4 regions of the Erwinia sp. 1181_3 genome follow, and region 3 is predicted to be linked to each of the others. Evidence: predicted binding sites of a transcription regulator. Region 3 holds the regulator's gene; each other region holds the start of a gene.
The links. Region 3 encodes LexA, which represses DNA repair genes until DNA is damaged. Its sites were predicted from a motif close to TNCTGTATGTACATACAGNA; they were not measured.

Region 1 (5,111 bases), on a different contig from region 3:
CACTTTGCACCCACTGTAACCAGTGGTTGAATTCCTCTTCGTCCACGAGTTGAATATTGTCTTCGAACTCGCTGTACAGCGATAGCCCTGCCAGTTCAGGCTCCATATCCTGGAAATCTGCCAGCACATCGCGTTCACCCACCAGTACCAGGCGGAACTGCATTGGCATGGATGGGATCGCTAATGGCAGAGGACGGGTTTCATCCTGGGAATACCAGTCAAACCGTTGATTAACCATGATCTGTTTTAGCCGCAGCCACAGCAGCGGTTGCGCCATCAGGGCACGCATTGACAGGATCAATACTCCGCCATTGGCACGATGTACCAGACCTGGTGACAGCGTTATCGTAGACTGATGGATGCGTACACAGCCAAAGAGTTGTTCGGCTTCAATCCATTCAGCCTGATGAACTCCCCCTTCGCTGGCGAAATTATCCGCAGCGTTTTCCGCCGGACGCCAGTTTACCGCGTGTTCGCTGATGTCATATTGGCCACCAAATAAGGCCGGAACATCATCATCATCGACAGTAAGAGAGGAAAGAATATCCTGCAATAAAGCGAGATATTCAGCGCTCTCAGGGCTTTTGACCAGCATTAGCGGTACTTTGGCCGGGGTTTGCAGTAGCAGGCTCAAGCCATTAAACAGGCGTGCCTGCACGGATGCAAAGCACTCTGTATCGGCAGCATAGGCCTGCGAGAGGAGATGCTGGAAGCGTTCTGTATCGGGCTGTAGGGCGCGCCACTCTAATCGGTTGTTGGTCAAAGTTATCGTATTTTTCTTAGATGATTAAAAGCGGCATTATACAATATTTCAGCCGGTTAAGCACAGTGCACATGCACATCTGCGCTGCTTGCGTTAACATTGACGCTGATGTCCCTGTTTTCTTTACAGCCTGATGAAAAAAAGCTGTTATTCTTAATTCGTAATGTGGTCAGCATGAGATTCCGATGAAATACCAGCAACTGGAAAATCTTGAAAGCGGATGGAAATGGAAATACCTGGTCAAAAAACACCGTGAAGGTGAATTGATCACGCGTTATATCGAGTCAAGTGCAGCGCAGGCCGCCGTCGATGAGCTACTGGTGATGGAAAATCGACCAGTAGAGGTATTGAAATGGATCAGCCAGCATATTAATCCGCTGCTTGAAAATCGCATGAAGCAGACTATCCGTGCGCGTCGCAAACGTCATTTTAATGCCGAACATCAGCATACGCGTAAGAAATCTATCGATCTGGAATATCTGGTTTGGCAGCGGTTGGCTGGTCTTGCGCAGCGTCGAAATAGTACGTTGTCTGAGACGATAGTGCAGTTAATTGAAGATGCAGAACGTAAAGAGCAGTATGCCAGCCAGATGTCCTCGCTGAAGCAGGATCTAAAAGCGATTTTGGGCAAGCCTGAATAAAATCGACATATGCCTTATCCCTTCCTCTTTTTCACCTTATTCAGCCAATAAAAAACCCCGCCGGAGCGGGGTTTTTTTAACGAGATAACTTAAGCCTGTGGCTGAGTTACAACGTCTTTGATGCCTTTAACTTCGATTTCTACGCGACGGTCTGGCGCCAGGCAGTCGATCTGGGCGTTACGGCCTTTCACGCTGTCACAGGTGCTGCCGGTAACAGGGTTAGATTTACCCTCGCCACGTGCAGAGATCTTGTTAGCAGGGATGCCTTTAGACACGAGGTAGTCTACAACAGACTGAGCGCGTTTTTCAGACAGTTTCTGGTTGTACTGCTCTGAACCGATACGGTCAGTGTAGCCCAGAACGACAACAGAGCCGTCTTTAGGATCCAGATTGCTCAGCTGGGTATACAGCTGATCCAGAGCCTGCTGACCTTCTGGCTTCAGAGTGGCCTTGTTGAAGTTGAACAGAACGTCAGACTTCAGGGTGAAACGCTTGGTTTCAACAACTGGCGCTGGAGCCGGAGCCGGAGCAACAACTGGTGCTACTGCATCATCCTGACCGAAACGGTAGGAAACGCCAACACTCAGCATTGAGTTATCAGGACGCGCACCAACGGTACCTGCGTCACCGATGTTGTTAACCCACTGGTAATCCAGACGAGTTGCCCAGTTTTTGGTCACTGCGTATTCAACACCAACAGCAGCCAGCGGAGAAACGCCGGTGTCGTGGTCGCTGATACGAGTGCCGTTAGCGTTCTGGGTGGAGTCTGCACGCCATACCATGCCGCCCAGACGAGTGTACACGTCCAGATCGTCAGCAACTGGGTAGCTTAATTTAGCTGCCAGCTGAACGCCCTGCGCTTTGAAAGCGCCGTTGACGTTGTTGCCTTTGTTAGGCATGCGGCCTAACCAGTCGTAACCCAGCTCGAAGCCCAGGTACTGGTTTGCCTGATAGCCACCAAATGCACCAGCGCCGAGCTGGCTTTCATGTGATGGGCCGTCGTTATCTTGGTAACCGTTACCGTAGTAACCTTTGTCGTGGTACTGAGACCAGCCCAGTTTAGCACCGGTGTACCAGGTGTCATCTTTAGGGGCGGCCTGCGCTACGGTAGCGAAGCCAGCCAGTGCCACTGCAATTGCGATAGCTGTCTTTTTCATTTTTGCGCCTCGTTATCATCCAAATAGGCAATGAGCTTTAAATTAGCTCTTTGATTTAATCCTTCGCCGGGTTGAGAAGCTCGATTGTGACTCTTCCAAAAAATGGAGGTTATTGAGCACCCTGGCGAGCTAAAGTCTACAACGTACCAGCAAACTTACAAGTATGATGTGACGATGGTCAGCAAAAAAACAGCGTTTCATACACATTTTTTAACATTTGAGGGTGAATTCTTTGCTCAAAAACAGGTCTGAGAACCCAGCTAAACCGTTGTCGCACCGCGTCATAACATTATTAGCCTGTTAAGAAGGGTCTGGCAGAGATAAAGTCTGAGAAAAATCTTATTTTTACTTAATGATACAAAGATGAGTGAATTCTTAATCCATTAAGCGGTCTGGCTGAGGAGTAAATGCTATTTTCTGAGCGCATAATTAACCCCAGTGCCTGCCCTGAACTTGCTGCTTCTTGCAAGCGTTGACGATCCACTTCTGATACTTCTTCATCCAGCCAGCCTAAAACCACACTGTAATTCCCTGTCTGCAATGCTTTGATCATGGCTTCTACCGTGGTGATCGTACCGCAGTAGGGAGACTGCATGACTTTATCAAGGGGTAACCCGGAGCGCTGTAACCAGTCGCGGCTGAGCTTCTGTTGCGGTGTCAGCCATAACTGCCAGCGAGACTGCATCCCCAGCTGCTGCAACAAAGGCAGCAGCAGCAATTGAGTCATGTCAGGTTGATTCTCACTGTAAATCAGTTCGCTGATCAGGCCATTCGCACAAGTCGAGCCAGAGGACGCAGATGCGGAAGCATGCATGTTACGACTAACAGACTGAGATTTCAGGAAATGAGTACGCATAATGTCTTCGCTCACTAGGTTACTGTATGGATATACAGTATATGTGTGGTGAACAAAGATCAACCTTTAATCTGACTTCCTGACACATGTCGGCTCAGAGGCTGGTGTACTGAGAGTCTGTGTACACATGGCGAATGTATTAAGGCTTTTTTTCAGGTCTGACGGGTGTCGTTCCAGAGCTTCCTGACATTTCAAGCATTCTTGTTCTTACGGTTAAGAATTTAAACATTTGAGGTACATGGCAATCATTTATCAATGATAAGTGTCCGCACTTTGTATCGCAATTAACGATTACATCAGAAAGGAATAAAAGATAATATCGCTGCGAGTACCTATTTTCATATTCTATTTCCCGCCCTGGAAAGTAACGATACTTAACTTGTTTCTCATCGGGGGGATTAACGTTTACTCAGTCATGGTCGAGTAGGTGCTCGGGGCTTTCTGAACATTTGGTGGATGGCGATGAAAACATGAAAACTTCACCCATACATCCGCAGGATAAAAATTGTGGAATACATCCATTTTGGATCTCATTGGAACAGAATATCAGCATGTTTATTTTTCATGGTAACCCAGCCTTAACGGGCTGCAGAGGGATTCGATAGGGGGAGAATCGTGGTTTTTTTTTGATGAAGGGCCGTGAAACGCGGTTTGTACAGTATCTTCTTGCTTAACTTCCTCTGGTTAGCATGCCCGTTTGGTTGACCGGCTTTGTCGCGTTACTGTTATCCCGCTGGACGAAAAAATATTTAAGACTGAATTTTAACGAAGTGTGTTTTATTGAGTTTTTAACCGGATGCAGATATTGTGGTTTTTAATGCTATTTTTTCTAAGGAGAAAATGCCGTCCTTGAATGTATTCTTATGAGCGATTTTTTTCGTAACGCCTCGCAAAATTACAATGTAAACACATGAAATAAAAATTAGTCGTTGAACCTGTAATGAGTATTGCCTATTTTCTAATATGTTTTACCGAGACCTTATGAGTTATTTCTTAACTAACTTGGGATGAGAATATGGATCGTTCGAAACGTAAAATTGCAGAAGCGAAACAACGACTGGCTCAGCTTGGAGAGGTGCAGTCCCGTACACAGTTTGGCGGTTATTGCCTGGCAGTGGAAAAAACTGTGTTTGCCGTGGTGGCTCAAGGAGAGCTTTATCTTCGCGCCTGTGAAGAGGTTCAATCCTATATTGTTGAGCGTAAGATGACACCGCTGAGCCTTAGTAAGCGTGGTGTGCCAGTAGAACTCAATTACTATCGTGTTGATGGTGCCTTGTGGTCTGATGGTGAACAGCTGGTAGCCATCTCCCAGCTTTGCCTGCAGGGAGCGAAGCAACAGCAGAGAGAGCGTCAGAATAACCGCCGTCTGAAGGACCTGCCCAATATGGGCATCAGAATGGAAATGTTACTACGGCAAGTGGGTATTTCAACCATCGAGATGCTGGTTCAACAGGGAGCAAAACGAAGCTGGCTGCTGCTACGTAACAACAACAAGAATCTGGGGTTAACGGTGCTCTTCGCTTTGCAAGGGGCCATTGTCGGTCGCCACTATGCCGCGCTTCCACAAGAGATGAAAGAAGAGCTGCGCCTTTGGTTTAACTACAATACGCAGCGAGAGCGTAAAAAGCCGCGTGAAGAAGATTAACCACGTAAGGCTATTTGTTTTTTAAGGCACGTAATTTCAGGTAAAAGAG
Region 2 (5,111 bases), on a different contig from region 3:
GTAAACCTGCCACGCCGGGTTATGAAAATCGTAAACCCGTGGCGCTTCAGGCGCACCTTGATATGGTGCCGCAGAAAAACAACGACACGGTGCATGACTTTACCCAAGACCCGATTCAGCCCTGGATCGATGGCGAGTGGGTAAAAGCACGCGGCACCACGCTGGGTGCCGATAACGGTATTGGTATGGCTTCAGCTCTGGCCGTGCTGGCTGATAACAGCCTGGAACATGGTCCGCTGGAAGTGCTGCTGACCATGACCGAAGAGACCGGCATGGTCGGTGCCTTCGGATTGAAAGCAGGCTGGTTGCAGGCCGATATTTTGATTAACACCGATTCCGAAGAGGAAGGTGAGATCTATATGGGTTGTGCTGGCGGTATCGACTTTACCAGCACACTGCCGCTGACCCGTGAAGCGGTTCCGGCCGGTTATCAGACGGTGAAACTGACGCTGAAAGGCCTGAAAGGCGGTCACTCCGGTTGTGATATTCACGTGGGTCTGGGGAATGCCAACAAACTGCTGGCGCGCTTCCTGTTCTCCCATGCGGCGGATCTTGACCTGCGTCTGGTGGATTTCAGCGGCGGTACGCTGCGCAATGCGATCCCACGTGAAGCCTTCGCCACGCTGGCGGTTCCTGTTGCCAGCCTCGATAAGCTGAAGTCACTGGCAGCCGGCTATCTGCTGACGCTGCAAAATGAGCTGAGCCTGAAAGAGAAAAACATTGCCGTGGTGGTCGAGGATCTGGCCCATGCGGAGCAGGCTCTGAGCACCACCAGCCGTGATGCGTTTATCGCCCTGCTGAACAGCATGCCGAATGGCGTGATCCGTCAGTCAGACGTGATGAAAGGCGTGGTGGAAACCTCACTGAACGTCGGTGTGGTGACGTTTGAAGGCAATGAAGCGAAGATCAACTCACTGATCCGTTCACTGATCGACAGCGGCAAAGAGTACGTGGTGGAAATGCTCACTGCGCTCGGCCAACTGGCCGGGGCGAAAACCCTCGCCAAAGGCAGCTATCCAGGCTGGCAGCCGGATGCCACCTCACCGGTGATGGCGCTGGTGCGTGAAACCTATGAAAAACTGTTCGATAAAACCCCGAACATCCAGGTTATCCACGCCGGTCTGGAGTGCGGTCTGTTTAAAGAACCGTACCCACAGATGGACATGGTATCGATTGGCCCGACCATCACCGGACCCCACTCCCCGGATGAGCAGGTGCATATTGGAAGCGTTGACCTGTACTGGCAGCTGCTGACTGCGCTGTTGAAGGCGATCCCGGTTAAGTAATGCTGCGCATATGATACGGGCGAGGCCTGCCTCGCCCCTACGACAGCCTCTATACAGGCATGCCCCGCGCCCTGTCACAATCGCGACACTCGCAGGGGTCAGGTATGCCTGACACGCTCTTACAATCCCAATAACAATTGCCTTTCCAGCTGCGGGTCCAGCAGCGTCACATGCAATCCCACCAGCCTCACGCCGCGCCCTGCACGCCGTTCATCCCAGCTTTTTCGCGCAATCTCAATCAGATCGGCCTTATTCAGTACCTGCCAGACATGCTCCTGCGTGGTCTGCTGGAAATCATTAAACTTCAGTTTTACGCCCTGACGGGCAATCTGGCGATCCGGCTTAATGTTATCCAGCCGTCGTGCCAGCTCATCGTACAGCAGGTCGATAATTTCCAGGCAGGCTTCCCAGCTATGAATATCCTCCGACAGCGTCCGCTCCACGCCAAGAGATTTACGCTCACGGGTAGTGATGACTTCCCGGTCATCAATGCCATTACTGCGCTCCCACAGCACGCGGCCAAACTTACCAAACCGCCTCAGCAAGGTGACCAAATCGGTTTTTTGCACATCGGCACAGGTGTTCAGCCCCATCTCTTCTAACTTACGCGCCGTGACTTTTCCCACGCCGGGAATTTTCGCCAGCGGCAGGGCCAGCAGGAAGTCAGGCATCTGCTGCGGCGTAATGACAAACTGGCCGTTAGGTTTATTCATATCGGAGGCGATTTTTGCCAGGAATTTAATCGGCGCTATCCCGGCTGATGCGGTGAGATTCAGCTCCTGCTGGATCGTATCGCGGATCTCACGCGCGATCAGCGTGGCCGATCCATGGCAATGCTGGCTGTCAGTGACATCCAGGTAAGCTTCATCAAGCGACAGGGGTTCAATCAGGGCAGTATAGCGGGAAAAGATGTCACGAATATGGGCGCTGGCTTCTTTATAAGCGTCATAGCGGCCCCGAATCACCGTCAGGTGCGGGCAGAGCTTAAGCGCCATCGCCGTTGACATCGCACTGTGCACACCAAATTTCCGCGCAGGATAATTCGCCGTGCTGATGACGCCGCGCTGTTTTTCGCTGCCGCCAATCGCGATGGGGATATCACGCAGGCTGGGGTTATCGCGCATTTCCACTGCGGCAAAAAAGCAGTCCATATCCACGTGAATGATTTTACGCATAGCCCCCTCCGATAATACTGTATAAGTATACAGTCAAAAAGCCAGAGTTCAATACGCAACGGAACGCACATAAATTAAGGTTTTTATTCTTCGCTATCTTGATAAAAAAATAGACAATGCTAAGGTGACGCAGCGATAGCGGAATTATCCGATATTGTCAGTACAGACGCCTTCCGGCGTTGCTTTCAACCCCTACATTTCAAGGGAACCAGAATGGGCAAAATCGCACTGCTGTTTGCGATGATTTTTCTGCCAGCCGTTGTCTTCGCCAGCGTACCGGATTCGGTTACCCCACTGGCCCCGGTAAGCAAAGAGTTAAAGAAACAACTGATTGGTACCCCCGTGTACCTGCAAATCTTCAAAGAAGAACGCACGCTGGAACTGTACGGCAAAATCGGCAACGAATTCCGCCTGCTTAACAGCTACCGCATCTGTAATTTTTCGGGTGGATTGGGGCCAAAACGCGTACAGGGCGACTTCAAAAGTCCGGAAGGTTTTTACAGCGTGGGACTTTCCCAGTTAAAACCAGACAGCCGCTTTTATCGTGCGATTAACGTCGGCTTTCCGAACGAATACGATCGCCAGCAGGGTTATCAGGGGAAATATCTGATGATCCACGGCAACTGCGTGTCAATTGGCTGCTATGCCATGACCGATGCCTATATGGATGAAATTTATCACTATGTGGAAGCCGCGCTGCGCAATGGCCAGCCACGTGTTGAAGTCAGTATTTATCCGTTCCGCATGACCGACAGCAACATGCAGCGCCATCGCTACTCCACTTACATCAATTTCTGGAAGCAATTGCAGCCGGGTTACACGCAGTTCGTGCAGACCAAACAGCCTCCGGCGGTCAACGTTAGCGATGGCAAGTACGTACTGAGCCGCCCGATGACAGGCAACTCAGCCGTACAGGAATCAGCGCTCGCGCTCACCCAGGCAAAATAACGCCCATTCACCTGGCTCAATCTTGTGCCAGGTTTCATTCGCCGTCAGCGGCTGAGTGGCCACCACTGTGACCACGTCATTTGGCGTGGTCTGCTTCTGAAAATCAATTTCCACATCCTGATCCAGCAATTTGGCTTTGCCGAACGGGGCACGTCGGGTGATCCAGAACAGATTGGTCGAACAGAACGCCATCAGATAGCGGCCATCTGACAGCAGCATGTTAAACACCCCTTTCTCACGCATCTCTGCCGCCAGTTCCGCAATGTAGCGGAAGACGGCTGGCCAGTTGCCCGGCGTACGCGGATAGCGAGTGGTCAGCTTATGCAACAACCAGCAGAAGGCAATCTCACTGTCGGTTTCACCCACGGGGCGATAAGGGCCGGTATCCAGGTTTTTATAGCCTTTAAGCTGCCCGTTGTGCGCGTAAGTCCAGTTACGTCCCCACAGTTCGCGGGTAAACGGGTGCGTATTTTCCAGCGATACTTCACCCCGGTTCGCCTGGCGAATATGCGCCACCACCGAACAGGACTTAATCGGATATTCCTGCACCAGTCGGGCAATCGGCGATTGAAAACTGGGTTGCGGATCTTTAAATGTGCGGCAGCCTTTCCCTTCATAAAAGGTAATGCCCCAGCCATCTTTATGCGGGCCCGTTCCGCCACCGCGCTGCACCAGCCCGGTAAAACTAAAACAGATGTCCGTCGGGACGTTCGCGCTCATCCCAAGTAGTTCGCACACAGGATTACCTCGTGAAAATAGATTCTATCCCCAATGGATTTCACGTTGCAGGAAGGCGGCAAACGAGTGAATCCCCGGGAGCTTACACGAGTAAGTGACCGGGGTTCACGAGAGCAGCTAACGCACCTGCGGCGTGAAAGATGAAGGGGATTATTTGACCATTTCTTTTTCGATGAGCAGCATCAAGATATGAATCACTTTGATGTGAATCTCCTGAATACGGTCAGCATAACCGAAGTGCGGCACACGAATTTCTACGTCGGCCACGCCATCCATTTTGCCGCCGTCTTTACCGGTCAGGGTGATTACTTTCATCCCTTTGGCACGCGCAGCTTCAACCGCTTTAATAATATTACCGGAGTTACCCGATGTGGAGATCCCTAACAGCACATCCCCTGCTTTCCCCACCGCTTCAATGTAGCGTGAGAAAACAAAATCATAGCCAAAGTCATTACTGACGCAGGACAGGTGGCTGACATCAGAAATCGCGATCGCCGGATAGCCAGGGCGGTTTTCACGGTAGCGCCCCGTCAACTCCTCAGCAAAATGCATCGCATCGCAGTGGGAACCGCCATTACCACAGGAGAGAACCTTACCACCTGCTTTAAATGAATCAGCCAGCAGCACGGCCGCACGCTGGATCGCCTCGATGTTTGCATCTTCACTAAGAAATTTATTCAGCGTCTCTGCCGCTTCGTTCAGCTCGGCGCGAATGATGTCCTGATACATAGGGATGTCCTTTTAGGAAAGAGTTACTGTAGGAGTTTATCAAGTTGCCAGAGAGCCGGGAAGCGATCTCCCCGCCCCCCAGAGGGATTAACGCTTCGTGCCACCGCTTTGTGAGCCAGGTTGTAATTATTATGTAAACAGATTGCACCTGACGCCGTGGTAATCTAAACATATACCCAACAGGTCGGACCTCTTACTACTTACGGAGCACATGTTATGATGGTTCTCAGTATTG
Region 3 (5,111 bases):
GCGGAAGTTATCTGTCAGCAACGCAGCGTGCGACTCACGCCGCAGCGTCTTGAAGTTCTGCGTTTGATGAGTGAGCAGAATGGGGCCATCAGCGCCTACGATCTGCTGGACTTACTGCGTGCCTCTGAACCTCAGGCAAAGCCTCCTACCATCTACCGTGCGCTGGACTTCCTGCTGGAGCAGGGCTTTATCCATCGCGTGGAGTCCACCAACAGCTATGTGGTTTGTCATCACTTTGAAGAACCGTCACACACCTCAGCCATGCTGATTTGTGACCGCTGCGGTTCAGTGGCCGAGCAGCATGCTAATGGCGTGGAAGATATTTTGAAATCGCTGGCCCTGAAGTCCGGTTTTACCCTGGGACATAGCGTGATTGAGGCGCATGGTTTCTGTGAAAAATGCGGGGAGATTGAAGCCTGCACCCATCAGGATGCGTGCCAGCACGATCATAGTGTGCAGAGTAAAAAACGCGGGCGTTAGTCAAATTTTGTGAGGGAGGAGAAAGAGGTGAGTGGCACTGTCCTTGTGCCTGGGTAGGAGCATCGTCCTGAAAGGGTCCGCTGTTTTTACCAGCGGTGGTTGTTACGGGTTTCCCAATCACTCAGCTCTTTTTCGGCCTGATCTTTCTGATAGCCGTAGCGTTCCTGAATTTTACCCACCAACTGATCGCGTTTACCTTCAACGACCGTCAGGTCATCATCGGTCAGCTTACCCCATTGTTCTTTCACTTTACCTTTAAACTGTTTCCAGTTACCGCCGGCTTCGTCTTTATTCATAATGTGATTCCTCTACCTTGGGTTAAAACAGCTTTAATGCCTCAAAAACCAACTGTTAAACCAGACAATCATCTGGTTATTTGCCTGAGACAAAGATAATTGTAGTAGAGAAACCACGCACTGGCCGTTAACCCGCTGGCAAAAGCGGTAGAAATCACTAAAAACACCTAGAATTCAGTGAACTAGCGAAGCGGCGCGTTACGTAACCAAATGTGTCACTGCGCGAACCAGGTTCCCTTACGCCAGTGACGACGCCAGATGACCCACAGGGAGACACCGCGCAGCAGCAGGAACAACGTGACTGCCAGCCACAGACCATGGTTACCCAGCCACGGCACGCTAAACAGCGCCAAACCAAAGCCCAGTGCTGCGACGGCCATACTGTTGCGCATCTCACTGGCGCGGGTGGCACCGATAAACATCCCATCCAGCAAATAACAGCCCACACCCGCTAATGGCATCAGCACCTGCCACCATAAATACCGATCGGCAAGCTGGCGAAGCGGTTCCAGAGACGTCAGCAGCGCGATAATTTGCTCACCAAACAGGGCATAAAATAGAGAAAACCCTGCTGCAACTAGTAACGACTGCCGACAGGCAGCATGCCAGACGCTGAGTAACTGCTTACTGTCGCGCGCGCCATAGGCTTCTCCAGAACAGGCCTCAACCGCATAGGCGAAGCCATCCAGTGCATAGGCGGTAAAGGTGAGGAACATCAGCAATACCGCGTTGACCGCCACCACATCATTCCCCATACGGGCACCAAAGATAGTCAGCGACGCAAAGCAGATTTGCAACAACAGAGAACGCAGCATGATGTCGCGATTTAAGCGCAGCAGGCGCCCCACATCACCGCGCCAGGCACTCAGCATCAACCTTACTGACAGACCACGCAGTTTCATCACCCGCCATACCAGCAGCAGACCAACAATAAAACTGACATATTCAGCTATTGCGGTAGCCGCTGCCGCGCCCTGTACACCCCACTTCAGGCCAATAACAAACCACAGATCCAGCAGGATATTGACCAGATTACCCACCACCAGCAGGATCACAGGGGCACGCGCATACTGCACCCCAAGGAGCCAGCCAAGCAGCACGAGATTGGCCAACGTTGCGGGAGCACTGAGCCAGCGCACCTGCATAAACAGTGCCGCCTGGTGCAGAACGTCTTCGCTGCCACCGGTCAGGCCCAGAGCAAAGTGAGTGATGGGTGTTCTTAGCAGGATAAACAGCAGGCCGGCCAGCAAAGCGAGCAGCAGCGGCTGCATCAATGCACGTGCCAGTGCGGATTTATCACTGGCTCCAAATGCCTGGGCAGTCAGCCCGGTGGTGCTCATGCGTAGAAACAGTAGCAGCATAAACAGGAAGCTGGTTACGGTTGTGCCGATCGCCACCCCACCAAGATACGTCGGGCTATCAAGATGGCCGATCACGGCGGTATCGACCAGACCAAGCAGTGGCACGGTAATATTAGAAAGGATCATCGGCAGCGCCAGCCGCCAGAGGCTTTTATCCGCAGAGGTGAGCAGTTTCATCAGAACCCATCAGAGCTAAAGCGATTACAGATGATAATACGCGCCACAGAAGCAGCGCGCAGGATTTAGCGGGGAGTAACGATTACAGCCAGTTGCCGTTGCGAATAACGCCGACAGCAAGACCTTCAATAGTCAGCGTTTGCTGACGCAGGTCGACAATGATAGGTTTGAAGTCCGGGTTTTCTGGTAAAAGTTGCACCGTATTACCCTGCCTTTTCAGGCGTTTCACTGTCACTTCGTCATCAATGCGCGCAACCACAACCTGCCCATTACGCACATCTTCCGTTTTATGTACCGCTAACAGATCGCCGTCCATAATACCGATGTCTTTCATCGACATCCCACTGACGCGCAACAGAAAATCAGCGCCAGGCTTGAACAGGTCAGGGTCAACTTTGTAGTGCCCTTCAATGTGCTGCTCTGCCAACAGTGGCTCACCGGCGGCAACCCGGCCAATCAGTGGAAGACCGTCTTCTTCTTCCATCATCAGGCGAATACCGCGGGAAGCACCAGAAACGATCTCAATCACGCCTTTACGGGCTAAGGCCTTCAGGTGTTCTTCAGCCGCATTCGGGGAACGGAAACCAAGTTGCGCAGCGATCTCTGCGCGCGTCGGCGGCATACCAGTTTGATTAATGTGGTCGCGAATCAGGTCATAAACCTGCTGCTGCCTCGCCGTTAGTGCTTTCATTCCGCCCCCTGGTTGTTTATACAGTCGACTGTGAGTATATACAGGTATTTAGACATTGAAAACCTAAAGTTGGGCGAAATGCAGTTTGTGGCGATTTTTGGAAAACTCATCGCAAATGTGGCACTAACAGCATGATCCAAACAAAAATTGCCAGCAAGATAGTCAACAGCACGGCCGCAGAACCCATATCTTTGGCCCGGCCTGCAAGGGGGTGTATTTCACTGCCGATACGGTCGACGACCGCTTCGATGGCACTGTTGAGTATTTCGACAATGATGACCAGCATGACCGAGCCAATCAGCAGCACACGGGTAATGGCATCTACGTCCAGCCAGCAGGCAATGATAATCGCAATGATCGCCGCGACGGCTTCCTGACGAAAAGCGGCTTCATGCTGCCACGCGCTGCGGATGCCTTTCCACGAATACCCGGCTGCTTTTATGATTCGCGTCAGTCCGGTGACATTATTTGCCATAATCAGGGAACCCTTTGAGAAGTTTAACGTCAATGAGTGGAACTACAGGTTTTTTAACACCACAGATTCTGTTGGCGCTTTCTGGTATGCTTGCGGCGCTTTGCTAACAAGAGGCTTCATGTTGTCTATGTCAGGTTGGCGTAAATTATATTATAACTTATTGAATCTTCCAGTAAAACTACTGGTAAAAAGTAAAGCAATTCCGGCTGAGCCGGTTGCCGAACTCGGGCTTGATACGTCGCGCCCTATTATGTATGTGCTGCCTTATGATTCAAAGGCCGATCTCCTTGCACTGCGTGAGCAGTGTCGCAAACAAGACCTGCCCGATCCTCTGGAACCTCTGGAGATCGACGGTACGGTATTGCCACGCCATGTGTTTATTCATGATGGCCCGCGCTTGTTCCCGTACTTTGTTCCGAATCTTGAGTCGGTCAAGCTGTTCCACGATTATCTCGATCTGCACCGCAATCATCCCGATCTGGATGTGCAAATGGTGCCGGTATCAGTGATGTTTGGTCGTGCGCCGGGCCGTGAGGTACAGGGTGACGAACAGCCGCATCTGCGCATGTTGAATGGTATCCAGAAATTCTTTGCCGTCATCTGGCTGGGACGTGACAGTTTTGTGCGCTTCTCACCGATGGTATCGCTGCGCCATATGGCCACCGAGCACGGTACAGATAAAATCATCGCGCAGAAGCTGGCCCGTGTGGCGCGTATGCACTTTGCCCGCCAGCGTTTAGCGGCCGTGGGGCCGCGTCTGCCTGTGCGCCAGGACTTGTTCAACAAGCTGTTGCAGTCTAAAGCGATCGCCAAAGCGGTTGAAGACGAAGCACGCAGCAAAAAAATCTCCCATGAAAAAGCCCAGCAGAATGCCGTTGAGCTGATGGAAGAGATCGCCGCTGACTTCTCTTACGAAGCGATTCGTCTGACCGACCGTATCATGGGTTGGACCTGGAGCAAGCTGTATCAGGGGATTAACGTTAACGGCGGTGAGCGCGTGCGCCAGCTGGCACAGGACGGACATGAGATTGTCTACGTGCCCTGCCATCGCAGCCATATGGACTACCTGCTGCTCTCCTATGTGCTGTATCACCAGGGTCTGGTGCCGCCGCATATTGCAGCCGGGATCAACCTGAACTTCTGGCCAGCGGGCCCGATTTTCCGTCGCCTGGGCGCTTTCTTTATTCGTCGTACCTTCAAGGGCAATAAGCTCTACTCCACGGTGTTCCGTGAATACCTTGGTGAGCTGTTCACCCGTGGCTATTCCGTCGAATACTTCGTGGAAGGCGGCCGTTCACGTACAGGCCGCCTGCTGGATCCGAAAACCGGCACCCTGTCGATGACGATTCAGGCGATGCTGCGTGGAGGTAACCGCCCTATTACGCTGGTACCGATTTACATCGGTTACGAACACGTGATGGAAGTGGGAACTTACGCCAAAGAGCTGCGCGGTGCGACCAAAGAGAAAGAAGGCTTTATGTCGATGGTGCGCGGGCTGCGTAAGCTGCGTAATCTCGGTCAGGGCTATGTGAACTTTGGTGAGCCGCTGCCGCTGGTCGCGTATCTGAATCAGCAGGTACCAGAGTGGCGTGAGGCTATCGATCCTATTGAAGCTCAGCGTCCAGCCTGGT
Region 4 (5,111 bases), on a different contig from region 3:
TTGGTGGTCAGGGGCTGATTTTTTCCGCTCTTGCGAAAGGGGTCAAGTGCATCAACTTTAGTGTTGGCAGGTGAGGAAAGGTGGCCGCTATCCGGGCGTTCGTTTTTTTTTGACATAATACACTGCTCCAGTGACGGGCTTTCGGGTACCAGTAACTATAGAACAGTGAGCGGTATACGCCTGCAAAATGGAGGGATAAGTCAAATTGATGGCAGGAAATAAAAAAGGGCCGGCAGGATACCGGCCCGTAAACGGCAATTAACGGTGAGCTAATTCGGCTTCGTTATCCGCATCGGTATTCAAAATCTTCTTATCCGTTTGCTTCAGCCACTGACTGGTCAGCGTTCCGGCAGTCATGGAGCCGTTAACGTTCAGCGCAGTACGCCCCATATCGATCAGCGGTTCGATGGAGATCAGCAAAGCGACCAGGGTGACAGGCAGGCCCATCGCCGGCAGTACGATCAGAGCAGCAAAGGTGGCACCGCCGCCAACGCCTGCCACACCCGCAGAACTGAGGGTGACAATGCCTATCAACGTGGCAATCCACATCGGTTCGAACGGGTTGATGCCAACGGTTGGCGCAACCATCACTGCCAGCATGGTCGGATAGAGACCGGCACAGCCGTTCTGACCGATAGTGGCACCGAATGAGGCGGCAAAGCTGGCGATGGATTCAGGAATACCCAGACGGCGGGTTTGAGCCTCAACGCTCAGCGGGATAGTGGCGGCACTGGAACGGCTGGTGAACGCAAAGGTAATCACTGGCCACACTTTGCGGAAGAAGCGCAGTGGATTTACACCGTTAACCGACAGCAGCAGGGCGTGCACGGCGAACATAATCGCCAGGCCAAGATAGGATGCCAGCACGAAGCTACCCAGTTTAATAATGTCGCTGAGGTTGGATGTGGCGACGACTTTGGTCATCAGCGCCAGCACGCCGTACGGCGTCAGCTTCATAATCAGGCGGACCAGCTTCATCACCCACGCTTGCAGCGTATCGATGGCTTTCAGAACACGCTGACCTTTTTCGGCATCATCCTTCAGCAGTTGCAGCGCGGCAACACCGAGGAAGGCCGCGAAGATCACCACGCTGATAATTGACGTCGGATTGGCACCGGTCAGATCGGCAAACGGATTCTTCGGAACAAAAGAGAGCAACAGCTGCGGCGCACTGAGGTCAGCAACTTTGCCGACGTAATTATTTTGGATCGCAGCCAGACGCGCACTTTCCTGCACACCCTGCACCAGTCCACTGGCATTCAGGCCAAACAGCCAGGTAACAAAGATCCCGACTGCCGCTGAAATCGCGGTAGTGAACAGCAGAACACCAATCGTCAGCAGGCTGATTTTACCCAGTGATGACGCGTTGTGCAGACGGGCAACTGCGCTGAGGATAGAGGCAAATACCAGCGGCATAACAATCATTTGTAACAGCTGAACATAGCCGTTACCGACGAGGTTAAACCAGCTGACCGACTCTTTAATGATCGGGCTGTTTTCGCCGTAGATCGCGTGAAGGGCCAGCCCGAACAGTACCCCGATCACCAGACCGAACAGCACTTTCTTTGACAGGCTCCAACCTGTGCGACCGGTTTTTGCTACCAGCAGCAGCAGGGCGACAAACGCCACAAGGTTAATGATTAGCGGAAAGTTCATTCCCATTTTCTCCCAATAAATACGGACTACAATGTCGCCATGCTGGTGACAATTAATTTTTGACGCGCAGAAAGTAAAAACAGTGGCGGAATGGTATCAGCTACTTATGGTGCAGCCTTATATCCAGATGGAATTATTTATAACTTTTCGGTGTTATTTGAACACTTAATCAACCCTTCGTTTATTAATTAATCGCTCAATGTGATATTGCGCGGAGCTGACCACCTGGTTTGTCCAGCCGGATGCACCAAAAGGTAGCGAGCTGGGGGGGAACCAGATGGCATAGCCGACTAAAACCAGGCACAGGGCGCGCTCCAGCTGATTGCCTTTTTGGCTGTTCAGCACGGGCAAACGAAAGCGCCAGCGACAGGGCCAGAGCAGCGGCACGCCAGCGGGTGTCAGCATGTCGGCGACGATGTGGCTCAGATAACCCAGCACCATCCCCTGAAAAGCATCCGCTGGAATCAGCCAGGCGTCTGGGAGCTTTAACTGCAACAGGGCAACGCCCCCGACGACTGCCAGCAGGCTGTGGGTGAACCCCCGGTGGCCAAACGCACGGGCGATAGGATGCGATAGCCACCTCAGGCGCTGGCCCAGAAACGACTTCGGATGGTCGATATCGGGCAACAGGCAGGTCAGCAACGTAGCGGGGATAATGTGCCACCAGTCTGCGCTGGCCAGAACGGGAGTGAGTTCGGCACGTTTCGCAAAAATTGCACTGGCGATGGCAAAAATAAGATGGCCTTCGGCCGTCATGGGAGTACCTGGCTGCATAACTGTCAATGCATCCAGTATAGGGAATATATACAGTAGAATAAATATGTGACGCTGTAACGAAAGATAAATAATTTGGCATTAATCGTGCGGTGAACAAAGCGTGAGCGGCTTTTGTTCACCGCAGCGCATTAACGTGCCAGCCAGCCACCGTCTACCGCCAGCGTATAGCCATTGACGTAGTCAGCGGCCGCAGAGGCGAGAAATACCACCGGGCCCATCATATCGTCACTTTGACCCCAGCGTCCGGCAGGGATGCGATCCAGAATTTGCTGATTCCTGTCTTCATCGTCGCGTAGCTGTTCCGTGTTATTGGTGGCCATATAACCGGGGGCGATGGCATTGACGTTGATGCCATACTGCGCCCATTCATTGGCCATCAGGCGCGTGAGCCCCATCACGGCGCTTTTTGACGCCGTGTAGGACGGCACCCGGATCCCCCCCTGATAAGAGAGCATTGAAGCGATATTGATGATTTTACCCCCACGCCCCTGGCGAACAAACTGGCGGGCTACCGCCTGTGAGAGGAAAAACAATGTCTTGCTGTTAACGTTCATTACGTCATCCCAGTCACGTTCGCTGAAGTCGAGCGCGTCTGCCCGGCGAATAATCCCGGCATTGTTGACCAAAATATCTAACTGTGGGCAGGCGGTCAGCGCCTGATCCATCACGCTCTCAAGGCAATGGCTGTCGGAAAGGTCTGCCGTGATGCTGACAAACCGTCGCCCGGTGGCCATGACTTTTTGTGCAGTCTCGCTGGCAGAGGAGCGATTAACACCAATAATATCGCATCCTGCCTGGGCCAGCCCAAGCGCCATTCCCTGACCAAGACCGGTGTTACAGCCGGTAATCATGGCCACTTTGCCTTCAAGATTAAATGTGTTCAGGATCATCGTGGCTCCTTATAGATAAGTGGGCACGCGCCATGGCAGAGATGACATAACGGATATGCGCGAGCCGGTTAACGGAGCATAGGCAGAAGCGGGGATGAATTCAACAAAAATGAAACGATGTTTTATTTATTTTAACGGCAATGGGTGATAATAAAAAACCAGGCGGACGCATTGCCGCCTGGTACTGACTCAGCGTCCGTGCAGATGCTGTGCTGTAAGCTCTTCAAGGCTGGCGAGTTTTACGTCAGCCAGTGACCAGCGCAGATCGGCGGCATGAGCGGCATCCGGGACGACGATAGAGCGCATACGTCCTGCTTTGGTGGCGATCATGCCGTTAAATGAGTCTTCCAGCGTCACGCAGTTGAGCGGATCCACGCCCAGGCGGGCGGCCGCATCCAGATAGACCTGCGGGTGGGGTTTACTGTAAGGCAGCGCCTCTGCCGAGGCCAGGACCTCAAAGTACTGGCGCAGGTTGAACATCTCCAGCACACGTTCCAGCATAAATAGCGGTGAGGCAGACGCGAGGCCGATCTTCAGTCCCTCGGACTGACAGAGCTGTAATGCCTGTTCAACGCCGGGCAGGAGCGGCCGGGTTTCTTCGACCAGACTCAGTGCCCGTGCGATGACTCGCTGGGTGACTTCGGCCTGGGAGGGGCCTTTCCACGGCAGGTTTTCATACCACATACGTACCACCTGATCGATACGCAGACCCAGCGCATCCGGCATTTCACCGCGACGGCTGAGGTCAACATCAAGGGTGGTTAAGATATCCAGCTCGGCTTGTTGCCACAGGGGCTCGGAATCAATCAGCAGACCATCCATATCAAAAATGGCGGCGAGTACAGGGCGGTGATAAGACATGCTACGGCTCCATTTAACAGTTTATGGCAGCTTAGCACGAAGTGTTGATGAAAAAATTATCATCGCGGCAGGCTGTCTGTGTAAACCTGGCATTAACTCTGCATTTTGCAGGCACTTTTATGTCACTACAGGTAAACTGACAGGCAGACAACAGATGGACTGGAGAAAGCATGACATATCAACAGGCTGGCAGGGTTGCGATTATAAAGCGCATCGCGGGCTGGATTATTTTTATTCCCGCGTTGTTATCGACGCTGATTTCACTGCTGGGTTTTCTGGAAAAGAGTCGTGAGCAGCGCGAAGGTATCAATGCGGTGATGCAGGATTTCGCCCATGTGATGATTGATATGATCCGCTTCAATACTGGTTTTCTCTCTGGCTTCTGGGCAAATTCGCCCATACCGGATTTTAATCAGGGGACGAATGTCCTGTTCTGGATAATTTATGTGCTGATTTTTGTTGGTCTGGCGTTACAGGCCTCGGGAGCACGTATGTGGCGGCAGACGCGTTTTCTGCGTGAGAGTCTGGAAGATCAGATGATCCTGGAGAAAGCGCGCGGCACAGAAGGGCAAAGCCGGGAACAGCTGGAAGCAAAAATTGTGGTGCCACGGCACACGATTTTCCTGCAAATCTTCCCACTCTACATCCTGCCGGTGATCATCATAGTGGCCGGATATTTTGTGTTGAAACTGGCTGGCTTCATCTACTAAGCCAGCCCTCATACCCACGTTTGCGTTCTGCCATCAGGCAGGGCGCGCGTGGCGTTTTACCCGCTCATCGGTATCCAGCAATGCGCTTGTGGCCCGTTGCGCCTCTCCCAGCCAGCGTCCGCCAAAGACATTGGCGCGGTTAAGCAGGTAATAGAGCTGATAGACAGGCTGCCGTTGCAGGAAGTCGCCAGGCAGCGGCCAGACTGACTGGTAACCA

Region 1: the regulator LexA is predicted to act here: its motif matches at 3,438-3,457, upstream of sulA (SOS-induced cell division inhibitor SulA).
Region 2: the regulator LexA is predicted to act here: its motif matches at 2,477-2,496, upstream of dinB (DNA polymerase IV).
Region 4: the regulator LexA is predicted to act here: its motif matches at 2,431-2,450, upstream of FY046_RS14025 (metal-dependent hydrolase).

Annotation. Positions count from the first base shown of each region.
Region 1 covers NZ_VTDE01000002.1:445,191-450,301, reverse strand. The annotation lists gene FY046_RS06505 (AAA family ATPase) at 1-763, opposite strand, end outside; gene matP (macrodomain Ter protein MatP) at 949-1,404, shown strand; gene ompA (porin OmpA) at 1,494-2,561, opposite strand; gene sulA (SOS-induced cell division inhibitor SulA) at 2,911-3,417, opposite strand; gene FY046_RS06485 (TfoX/Sxy family DNA transformation protein) at 4,433-5,062, shown strand; gene yccS (YccS family putative transporter) at 5,059-5,111, opposite strand, start outside.
Region 2 covers NZ_VTDE01000003.1:251,858-256,968, forward strand. The annotation lists gene pepD (beta-Ala-His dipeptidase) at 1-1,286, shown strand, start outside; gene dinB (DNA polymerase IV) at 1,406-2,461, opposite strand; gene dpaA (peptidoglycan meso-diaminopimelic acid protein amidase) at 2,675-3,409, shown strand; gene FY046_RS09585 (class II glutamine amidotransferase) at 3,380-4,147, opposite strand; gene lpcA (D-sedoheptulose 7-phosphate isomerase) at 4,298-4,876, opposite strand; gene fadE (acyl-CoA dehydrogenase FadE) at 5,093-5,111, shown strand, end outside.
Region 3 covers NZ_VTDE01000009.1:134,283-139,393, forward strand. The annotation lists gene zur (zinc uptake transcriptional repressor Zur) at 1-480, shown strand, start outside; gene FY046_RS19010 (CsbD family protein) at 567-776, opposite strand; gene dinF (MATE family efflux transporter DinF) at 992-2,314, opposite strand; gene lexA (transcriptional repressor LexA) at 2,397-3,005, opposite strand; gene FY046_RS19025 (diacylglycerol kinase) at 3,112-3,480, opposite strand; gene plsB (glycerol-3-phosphate 1-O-acyltransferase PlsB) at 3,608-5,111, shown strand, end outside.
Region 4 covers NZ_VTDE01000004.1:437,623-442,733, reverse strand. The annotation lists partial or broken gene katE (catalase HPII) at 1-113, opposite strand, end outside; gene FY046_RS14030 (L-cystine transporter) at 259-1,656, opposite strand; gene FY046_RS14025 (metal-dependent hydrolase) at 1,822-2,412, opposite strand; gene kduD (2-dehydro-3-deoxy-D-gluconate 5-dehydrogenase KduD) at 2,562-3,323, opposite strand; gene hxpB (hexitol phosphatase HxpB) at 3,513-4,184, opposite strand; gene FY046_RS14010 (YniB family protein) at 4,355-4,894, shown strand; gene FY046_RS14005 (fructosamine kinase family protein) at 4,928-5,111, opposite strand, start outside.